2 regions of the Nocardiopsis sp. NPDC055824 genome follow, and region 1 is predicted to be linked to the other one. Evidence: riboswitches for the same ligand, from Rfam matches in the RefSeq annotation. Region 1 holds a riboswitch; the other holds the start of a gene.
What was found. Region 1 has a riboswitch for thiamine pyrophosphate ahead of thiO (glycine oxidase ThiO). Riboswitches for the same ligand answer to the same signal wherever they lie in the genome.

Region 1 (4,679 bases):
CGCCGCCGCGGCCGGGGCGCGCGTCGTGGGCGCCGCCCGGGGCCCGGAGAAACTGGCCCTCGCCCGTGAGATGGGGGCGGAGGCGGTCGTGGACTACTCCGAGCCCGGATGGGTGGAGCGGGTCCGCGAGGCCACCGGCGGCGCGGGCGCCGACGTGGTCCTGGACGGGAGCGGCGGCGACCTCGGCGAGGCGGCGTTCGGCGCCGTGGCCGACGGCGGACGCTTCCTCTCCTACGGCTCCGCGGGGGGCCGCTTCTCCGAGGTGGACGCCGGGGAGGCGGAGCGCCGCGGGATCGAGGTGTTCGGCCTCTTCGACCTGGAGGACGGGAAGGAGGGTCGGAGCGGCGCCGTGCGCCGGATCCTGGAGATGGCCCGCTCCGGGCGCGTGAGACCGCATGTGGGGCTGACGCTGCCCCTGGAGCGGGCGGAGGAGGCCCACCGGGCGCTGGAGGAGCGCCGGGTCCTGGGCAAGGTGCTCCTCGTGCCGTGAGGCCGGTGGGGCGACCACCGGCCGGGCGCGGGCGGCCGCGCCGTCGGGGACGGGGCCGACTGCGGGGCCGCCCCCTCCCCCGGGGGCGGGGCGGCGTCCTCGCCCTCCCGGGGTCCGGCGGGGCCGGGGGCGCCGCTCAGCCCCCGGTGCGGGCGGTCAGGCGCTCGCGCAGCCCGGCCGCGGCGGCCCGGGGGTCCTCGGCCTCGGTGATCGCGCGCACGACCACGACCCGGCGGGCGCCCGCCTCCACCACCGCGTCGATGTTGGTCGCGTCGATCCCGCCGATGGCGAACCACGGGCGGTCCGTGCCCAGCGCCGCGGCGCGTTCGACCAGGGACAGGCCCGCCGCGGGGCGGCCCGGCTTGGTGGGGGTGGCCCAGGTGGGGCCGACGCAGAAGTAGTCGCTCCCGGCCTCCTCGGCGGAGGAGGAGGCGGCCGCGATGTCGTTGTTGGAGCGGCCGATCACGGGGTCCGCCCCGATGATGTCGCGGGCCATGGGCACCGGCAGGTCGCGCTGGCCCAGGTGCAGGACGTCGGCGCGCACCGCGCGGGCGATGTCCGCGCGGTCGTTCACCGCGAGCAGGGCCCCGTGCCGCTCACAGGCCTCCCGCATGACCTCCAGGGCCGCGATCTCCTCGCGGGCCTCCAGCCCCTTGTCCCGGAGCTGGATGATGTCCACCCCTCCGGCCAGGGCCGCGTCGGTGAACTCGGCGAGATCACCGCGCCCGGTCCGGGCGTCGGTGCACAGGTACAGAAGGGATGCGTCCAGGCGCTTGCGCAGGCTGGTTCCGTGGCTGGTCCTCACCCCGCCCACCCTAGGCCCTCGCCGGCCGGCCCCCGAGGGGAGGCCGCCCGACGGCGCGCCGCGCCCCGGGCCGTGTTCCGCGGATCGTTCCGGGCCCGCGTCCGCCGACGCCCGCCGAGAGCGTCCGCGGACCACGCGCTAGAAGGCCATGCTCTGGGCGCGGCGGCGCACCTCGGTGCCCCGGTTCTCCCGCATCGCCTGGATGGGCGTGCCCGGCAGGGTGTCGTCGGGGGTGAAGAGCCAGCGCAGGGCCTCCTCCGTGGAGAAGCCCGCGTCGGTCAGCAGCACCAGGGTCCCGGGCAGCCCCTTGACGAGGTCGTCGCCGTCGATGAAGGCGGCGGGGACGGACAGCTGCCCTCCGCGGACCACACCCATCATGCGGTTCTCGCGGATCAGGGTCTTGATCCGGTTGGGGCTCACGCCGAGCGGCGCGGCCGCCTCCTTCAGGGTCAGCCACTCGCCGACCAGCGTGTCTATGTCGATGTCGCTTCGTGTCACCCTCCCAATCTGCCACATCCGCACGGGGCCCGGACACCTTCCGGCGCCGCGGGGGCCGGGCGCCGTGGAGATCCCCACCACTGCCACGCATTCCGGGAGGAGGTTCTAGGATGGGGACAGACCTCTGCACATCCCGCGGGAGCCGGGTGGGACCCGGCTGAGAGGGAGGCTGTGAGCCTCCGACCGCACGAACCTGATCCGGGTCATGCCGGCGAAGGGAGTGGGAACAGCGCCGTGCGCACGAAGAACGATCCCCGCCGCGAAACGATTCGTCCTACCGGTGGCGGCCCCGGGGACGCGCCGGAGCGGACCGTCGTCGTGGTCGGCGGCGGCCTCGTGGGGAGGGTCACCGCCTGGCGGGCCGCCCAGGAGGGCCTCCGCGTCACCCTGGTCGAACCCGACCCCGTGACCGGCCCCGCCGGTGCCCGTGCCGCCTCCACCGTCGCGGCGGGCATGCTCACCCCGGCCACCGAGGCCGTGTTCGGCGAGGAGCCCCTCATGGAGTTCGGGGTCCGCTCCGCGGGCATGTACCCCGGGTTCGTCGCCGAGCTGGAGGCCGCCGGCGGGATCCGCGTGGGCTACCGCACCACCGGGACCCTCCTGGTGGCCTTCGACCGCGACGACATGGCCGTCCTCACCGACCTGCACCGGCTCCAGGAGCGCCTGGGCATCGCCACCGAGCGCCTGACGAGCCGCGAGTGCCGCCGGCTGGAGCCGGTGCTCGCCCCGTCCGTGCGCGGCGGCGTGCTCGCTCCCGACGACCACTCCGTCGACCCCCGGCTGCTGCTGCGCGCCCTGGCCGCGGCGGGCGGACGCGCGGGAGTCACCGAGACCGCCGGTCGGGCGGAGGAGGTCACGGCCCCCGGCCCCGGGGGCGCCCGGCTGGGCGTGCGCCTGGACGACGGCCGGGTCCTGCCCGCCCACCAGGTCGTCCTGGCCGCAGGCTGCTGGAGCGACCGCGTCAAGGTGCCCGAACCGGTGGTGCCGCCGCTGCGCCCGGTCAAGGGCCAGCTCCTGCGCGCCCGGGTGCCGGCCGGCGAGCCGCCCCTCGTCGGCCGCACGGTCCGGGGCCTGGTGAGGGGCTTCACCACCTACCTGGTGCCGCGCGCCGACGGAGAGGTGGTCATCGGCGCCACCCAGGAGGAGCTCGGCTACGACACCTCGCTCACCGCCGGGGGCCTCTGGCAGGTCCTGCGGGACGCGCGCGAGCTCGTCCCGGGGGTGACCGAGCTGGAGGTCACCGAGACCTGTGTGGGCCTGCGCCCGGGCTCACCGGACAACGAGCCCCTGCTGGGGCCGACCCGGGTCCCCGGCCTGCACCTGGCCGCGGGGCACTTCAGGCACGGGGTCCTGCTGACCCCGGCCACCGGGGAGGCCATGGCGCGCGCCCTCACCACGGGCGCCCTGCCGGAGTACGCGCGCAGGTTCGCCGCGGACCGGGTGTCCGGCGACGCGCACACGACGACGTGGGAGTAGGAGAGGCAGTGCAACTCATCATCAACGGCGACCTCCGCGAGTTCGCCGACGGCACGACCGTGGAGGCGGTCGTCCGCGACCTGACCGCGCCGGGCGGCGGCACGATCCCCGGCGGGATCGCCGTGGCCGTCAACGACGAGGTGGTGCGCCGGGCCGCGTGGGCGGACGGCGCGCTGGGCGCGGGCGACCGCGTGGACGTCCTCACCGCGGTCCAGGGAGGCTGAGCATGAGCGCACACGGAACCGGAGGCGTCGAGGACCCCCTGGTGATCGCCGGGACCTCCTTCGGCTCGCGGCTGATCACCGGCACCGGCGGGGCGCCCTCCCTGGAGGTCCTGGAGGAGGCCCTGGTGACCTCCGGGACCGAGCTGACCACCGTGGCCATGCGCAGGGTCTCCCCCGGCGCCCAGGGGTCGGTGTGGGACGTGCTGTCCCGCAACAGGATCCGCGCGCTGCCCAACACCGCGGGGTGCTTCACCGCGGCGGACGCGGTGCGCACCGCCCGGCTGGGACGCGAGGCCCTGGGCACGGACTGGGTGAAACTGGAGGTCGTGGCGGACGAGCACACCCTGCTGCCCGACCCGGTGGAGCTCCTGGACGCCGCCGAGCAGCTGGTGGACGAGGGGTTCACCGTCCTGCCCTACACCAACGACGACCCGGTGCTGGCCCGGCGCCTGGAGCAGCTGGGGTGCGCGGCGGTGATGCCGCTGGCCGCGCCGATCGGCTCCGGGCTGGGGATCCGCAACCCGCACAACCTCGAACTGATCGTGGAGGGCGCGGGGGTCCCCGTGATCGTGGACGCCGGGATCGGCACCGCCAGCGACGCCGCCCTCGCGATGGAGCTGGGCTGCGACGCGGTCCTGCTGGCCACGGCCGTGACCCGGGCACAGGACCCGGTGCGCATGGCCGCCGCGATGCGCGACGCCGTCCGGGCCGGCCGGGGCGCCCGCCTGGCCGGTCGCATCCCGGTGCGTCGGCACGCCCTCGCGTCGTCCCCCGCGGTGGAGTAGCGCCCCGGCGCGGCCTGCCGCCGCGCACGCCCGGGGAGGGCCGCCGACCGCGTGTCCCGTCCCTCCGGGGCGTGACGCGCCCGGGGCCGGGGCGCACGGGGCGCGTGTTCCGTCCGGGCGTGACCGGTCCCACCCTGGCCGGCCCGCCGGGACGGCCCCCGGGGCCGCGACGCCGCGGGGACCGGGCCTCCCGGTCCCCGGACCGGGGGCCCGGCGCGCACCGGTCCCGCGAGGTCCGGAGCGCCGTTCCCGGAACGTTTGGAACCGTCCCCTAACGTGGGATGGGTGTGCGGCCCGACGGAGGGCACCGCACGCTCGCCGATGAACCAGGCGCGAACGCCCGCCACCGAGGGTGGAGAGGCGCGACGCGACCGCGAACCGCGGGGCAGACCTGGCGTGGG
Region 2 (4,679 bases), on a different contig from region 1:
CCAGATGGCCAATTCCGCAGGCTCCTACCTCCTCGACGCGGTGCGCGGCGGCGCCGTGGGCGCCTCCGAAGCCCTTCCGGGCATCAGCGGCGGGACCGTCGCCCTCATCGTCGGCCTCTACGACAAGCTCATCGGCGGCGCGGGCCACATGGTCAGCGGGATCAAGCGGTACGTCACGGACGTCCCGCGCGGGCGCGGCAGGGCCCGCGCGCAGGAGCAGTTCCGACAGGTGGACTGGAGCGTCCTGGTTCCCGCGCTGGTCGGCATGGCCGTGTTCCTGGTCCTGGCCGCCCTCCTCCTGGCGCCGCTCGTCGACGCCTACACCCGGTACGCCTACGCCCTGTTCTTCGGCCTCGTCCTGGCGTGCCTGTGGATCCCCTACTCCGGGGCGGGCCGCCCCTGGAGGGCCGGGCACTACGCCGTGGCACTGGTGTTCGCCGTGGCCGCCTTCGTGCTCACCGGGCTGCCGGGCGCCAACCTGCCGACCCACCCGGCGGTCGTCTTCCTCGCCGCCGCGGTGGCCGTCTGCGCGCTCGTCCTGCCGGGGCTGTCCGGCTCCTTCATCCTGCTCACACTCGGGCTCTACGAGCCGACGATCAGCGCGGTCGGCGACCTGGACATCGCCTACCTGGCCGTCTTCGCCCTGGGCATGCTCACCGGCCTGTCCCTGTTCGTGAAGCTGCTCCAGCACCTCCTGGAGAACTTCCACCACATGACCCTCGTTGTACTCACCGGCCTCATGGCCGGTTCGCTGCGCGCCCTGTGGCCGTGGCAGACCGAGTCCCGCGAGGTCGTCACCCCCACCGACGTCCCTGTGACAGTCGTCTTCATCGTCGCCGGTTTCGTGATCGTGACCGCGGCCATCGTCTGGGAGCGCCGCAAGCGCTCCCGGGCCGAGGCCGCCCGCGTCGCGGCCGGCGTCCGACCGGAAAGAACGGAAAGCCACTTCTCATGACAGCGAATCTGTGGACGGCGTCGAACCTGGCGATGGAAGGCGAGGTCGTCCACGAGTACGAGGGCTTCATCGGCTGGGTGCTGAGCCTGATGACGACCCTGGGCGAGCCCGGCGTCGGCGTGGCCCTGTTCATCGAGACCTTCTTCCCCCCGATGCCGAGCGAGGCGGTCCTGCCCGGTGCGGGCTTCCTCGCCTACGACGGGCACATGAACGTCTGGCTCGCCATCCTGTGGGCCACGATCGGCTGCCTGGTCGGCGCCTGGGGCTTCTACGCGATCGGCGCCCTGCTGGGCCGGGACCGCACCAAGTGGCTGGTGGAGAAGACCCCCCTGCTCGAGGTCGAGGACTTCTACAAGGCCGAGCGCTTCTTCGCCCGCTTCGGCGGCCTCGCCGTGCTCCTGGGCCGGTGCGTGCCGCTGGTGCGCAGCTTCATCTCGGTCCCCGCCGGCATCGAGCGGATGCCCATCCTCAAGTTCTCCGTGTACACCGTGATCGGCTCCGCCGTCTGGAACTCGATCTGGATCGGACTCGGCTACGCCTTCGGCCCGGCCATCAAGCCGATCCTGGTGCAGTGGAGCGGCCTCATCAGCAACATCGTGCTGGTCGTCATCGCCCTGCTGTTCCTGTGGTTCGTCATCGTCCGCGTCCGCAAGCTGCTCAAGGCCCGGTCCGCGGACAACGCCCCCACCCTCTGAACGGCGCCGGCAGCCGTACGGGCCCCTCGGGCCCGCGCGTCCGGAACACATACGCCGACCCCCTCGGGTCGGCCGCACACTGAGCGGGGCCGCCCACGCGGCGGCCCCGACGGCGCGGGGTGCCGGTGAGTCCACCGGCTGAGAGCACACCCGTCGAACCTGCCCTAGTTCGTACTAGCGAAGGAACGCCCATGAGCGCGTACAACATCGTGTCCATCGCCGGCAGCGACCCCAGCGGGGGCGCCGGGATCCAGGCGGACCTCAAGGCCTTCTCCGCACACGGCGCCTTCGGCATGACCGTGGTCGCGGCCCTCACCGCCCAGTCCACGCGCGGCGTCACCGGGGTCCACCCGATCCCCGCCGATTTCGTCGCCCACCAGATGGACACCCTCTTCTCCGACGCCACGGTGCACGCGGTCAAGGTCGGCATGCTCGGCACGGCCGAGGTCACCGAGGCCGTCGCCGAGGCGATCGGGCGCCACGGACTGCCCCACGTGGTGGTGGACCCGGTGATGGTGGCCAAGAGCGGCGACCGCCTGCTGGAGCCCTCCGCCGTCGACGCGCTGCGCACCCGGCTGCTGCCCCGGGCGGACCTGGTCACGCCGAACCTGCCCGAGGCGGCCGACCTGCTGGGCGAGCCGGAGGCGGCCGACCTGGCGGCGATGCACGAGCAGGCCCTCCGGCTGCTGGAGTTCGGTCCGCGCGCGGTCCTGCTCAAGGGAGGCCACCTGGCCGGAGAGGACTGCGTCGACATCCTCGTGGCCCAGGGCTCCGCCCCGGTCGAGTTCCGCTCGCCGAGGGTCCGCACCCGCAACACGCACGGCACGGGGTGCACCCTGTCCTCCTCGATCGCGGCCCTGCTTCCGCAGCGGCCGGACACGGCCTCCGCCGTGGGCGACGCCAAGGCCTACCTGACCGAGGCGCTCCGGCGGGCGGACGAGATCGACGCCGGAGGCGGGCAGGGGCCCGTGCACCACTTCCACGCCTGGTGGAAGTAGGACCCGCCGACCGGGGGGCGGCACCGACGCCCTCCCCCGCGGGACCGGGCCCGGCGGAGCGGCGCGTCCGCCTCCGCCGGGCCCGGCCGCGTTCGCGGCGGCCGGGGGCGCGGCGGGCCGCCGGTCGTGCCGCTACCCCCGTACGGGCTCCATGACCGCGTCCGGGTCCCGCCAGTCCGGGTGGGCGAAGAACTTCCTCGTCTCCGCGACGACCACCGGGGACAGCAGGAGCAGCCCGATCAGGTTGGGCAGGGCCATGAGGCCGTTGGCGATGTCGCTGAACAGCCACACCGCGTCGATCTGCGCCGTGGCGCCGACGTAGACGACCGCGATGAACAGCAGCCGGTAGGGCACGACGAGCGAGCGCCCCGCCAGGTACACGACGCACCTCTCGCCGTAGTAGGCCCAGCCGAGGATGGTCGTGTAGGCGAAGACCACCACCGCGCAGGCGACGAACACGGGCCCCAGGCCCGCCAGGTCCGGGCTGATCCGGCCGAGGCCGGCCTCCATCGCGGATGTGGTGAGCAGAACCCCCTTGTCGCTGCCCTCCACCCCCGCGGCGTCGGGGTCCTGCCACACCCCGGTCGTGATGATCATCATCGCGGTCAGGGTCAGCATGATCACGGTGTCGACGAAGGTCTGCGTCATCGCGACGAGGGCCTGGCGGACCGGCTGGTCGGTCCTGGCCGCGGCGGCGGCGATGGCGCCGGTGCCCATGCCGGACTCGTTCGAGAAGATGCCGCGGGAGACGCCCTGGCGGATGACGTACATCAGGGTGGCGCCCGCGAACCCGCCCGCCGCGGAGGTGCCGGTGAAGGCGTCGCCGAGGACCAGTGCGAAGGCGGGGCCGATCCGGTCGTGGTGCACCGCCAGGACCAGCAGGTTCATGAGGACGAAGCCGATGATCATGAACGGGACCACGGCGGAGGCGACCCGGCCGATCCCCTTGATGCCGCCGAGGACGACCACGGCGGTCAGCAGCATCAGGACCACGCCGACGGCCCGCTGGTCGGCGCCGGTGGCGTCGTTGACCGCCTCGGCCACGGCGTTGGCCTGGGTGCCGTTGCCGATGCCGAAGGCGGCCACCGCCCCGAAGACGGCGAACGAGCAGCCGAGGAGGACGCCGAGCCCTCCGGGGAGGCCCCGGCGCAGGTAGTACATCGGGCCGCCGGCCTGCTCGCCCCTCTCGTCCGTGACCCGGTACTTCACCCCGAGCAGGGCCTCGCTGTACTTGGTGGCCATGCCCAGGACGCCGGTGACCCACATCCAGAAGAGGGCTCCCGGTCCGCCGAGTCCGATGGCCAGGCCCACCCCGGCGATGTTGCCGACGCCGGTCGTCGCGGCCAGGGCGGTGTTGAGGGCCTGGAAGTGCGAGATGTCGCCCCTCAGGTCCTCGCCGACCTCCTCCCGCCGGACGAGGGCGAGCCACAGGGCGTGGGCGAGCCGGGTGAACTGGAGCGCCCGCAGCCGGATCGTCAGGTAGACCCCGGTGACCAGCAGCAGCGGGAGGAGGACGAGCGGACCCCAGACGATGCCGCTCAGTACTCCGGCCATGTCGAGCAGCAGGTCCACGGGGGTCTCCGTCTCGGTGCGCGCGTCGGCCCGGCGCCACCGGCACGGCGAGGCGGGGTCCGGCGGTCCGGGGGGTCGTGCCGACGGTAGTGGACACCGCGCGGTGTCGCCGGGAAATCGCGGCAACACGCGGCGGAGCCGTGTCCCCCGCTCCCCGGGGCCTCCTCACCGGGGGCCGGGGGACGCCCGCCCTCCGGACGCTCCGGCCCCCGCAGGCGCGTGTGGGCGTGCAGCGGTCAGGAGTCGTCCTTGTGGGAGAGGGCGAGCCTGCTCAGCACCTCGGCGGCCCGGACCGGGTCGGCGCCCCGGCCCACGGCGATGCCGAGCAGGTAGGTGGTGAGCGGGGCGGCGGGGCGGGCCACCGAGTGGGCGGCGTCCTTGGCGAGGTCGAGGACGCGGTCGACGTCCTCCTTGCCCAGGGGCTCCGTACCGGTCAGTTCCAGTTCACGGCGGACGGCT

Region 2: linked by a shared signal. The riboswitch ahead of thiD (bifunctional hydroxymethylpyrimidine kinase/phosphomethylpyrimidine kinase) and the one ahead of thiO (glycine oxidase ThiO) in region 1 are both predicted to bind thiamine pyrophosphate.

The regions. Positions count from the first base shown of each region.
Region 1 is NZ_JBSHDN010000103.1:2,111-6,789, reverse strand. It holds gene ACWGL3_RS19995 (zinc-binding dehydrogenase) at 1-490, shown strand, start outside; gene thiE (thiamine phosphate synthase) at 627-1,295, opposite strand; gene ACWGL3_RS19985 (Rv2175c family DNA-binding protein) at 1,434-1,811, opposite strand; TPP riboswitch at 1,919-2,032, shown strand; gene thiO (glycine oxidase ThiO) at 2,028-3,269, shown strand; gene thiS (sulfur carrier protein ThiS) at 3,278-3,493, shown strand; gene ACWGL3_RS19970 (thiazole synthase) at 3,496-4,278, shown strand.
Region 2 is NZ_JBSHDN010000024.1:9,290-13,968, reverse strand. It holds gene ACWGL3_RS08295 (DUF368 domain-containing protein) at 5-955, shown strand; gene ACWGL3_RS08290 (DedA family protein) at 952-1,650, shown strand; TPP riboswitch at 1,756-1,853, shown strand; gene thiD (bifunctional hydroxymethylpyrimidine kinase/phosphomethylpyrimidine kinase) at 1,842-2,648, shown strand; gene ACWGL3_RS08280 (alanine/glycine:cation symporter family protein) at 2,781-4,220, opposite strand; gene ACWGL3_RS08275 (DUF6457 domain-containing protein) at 4,457-4,679, opposite strand, start outside.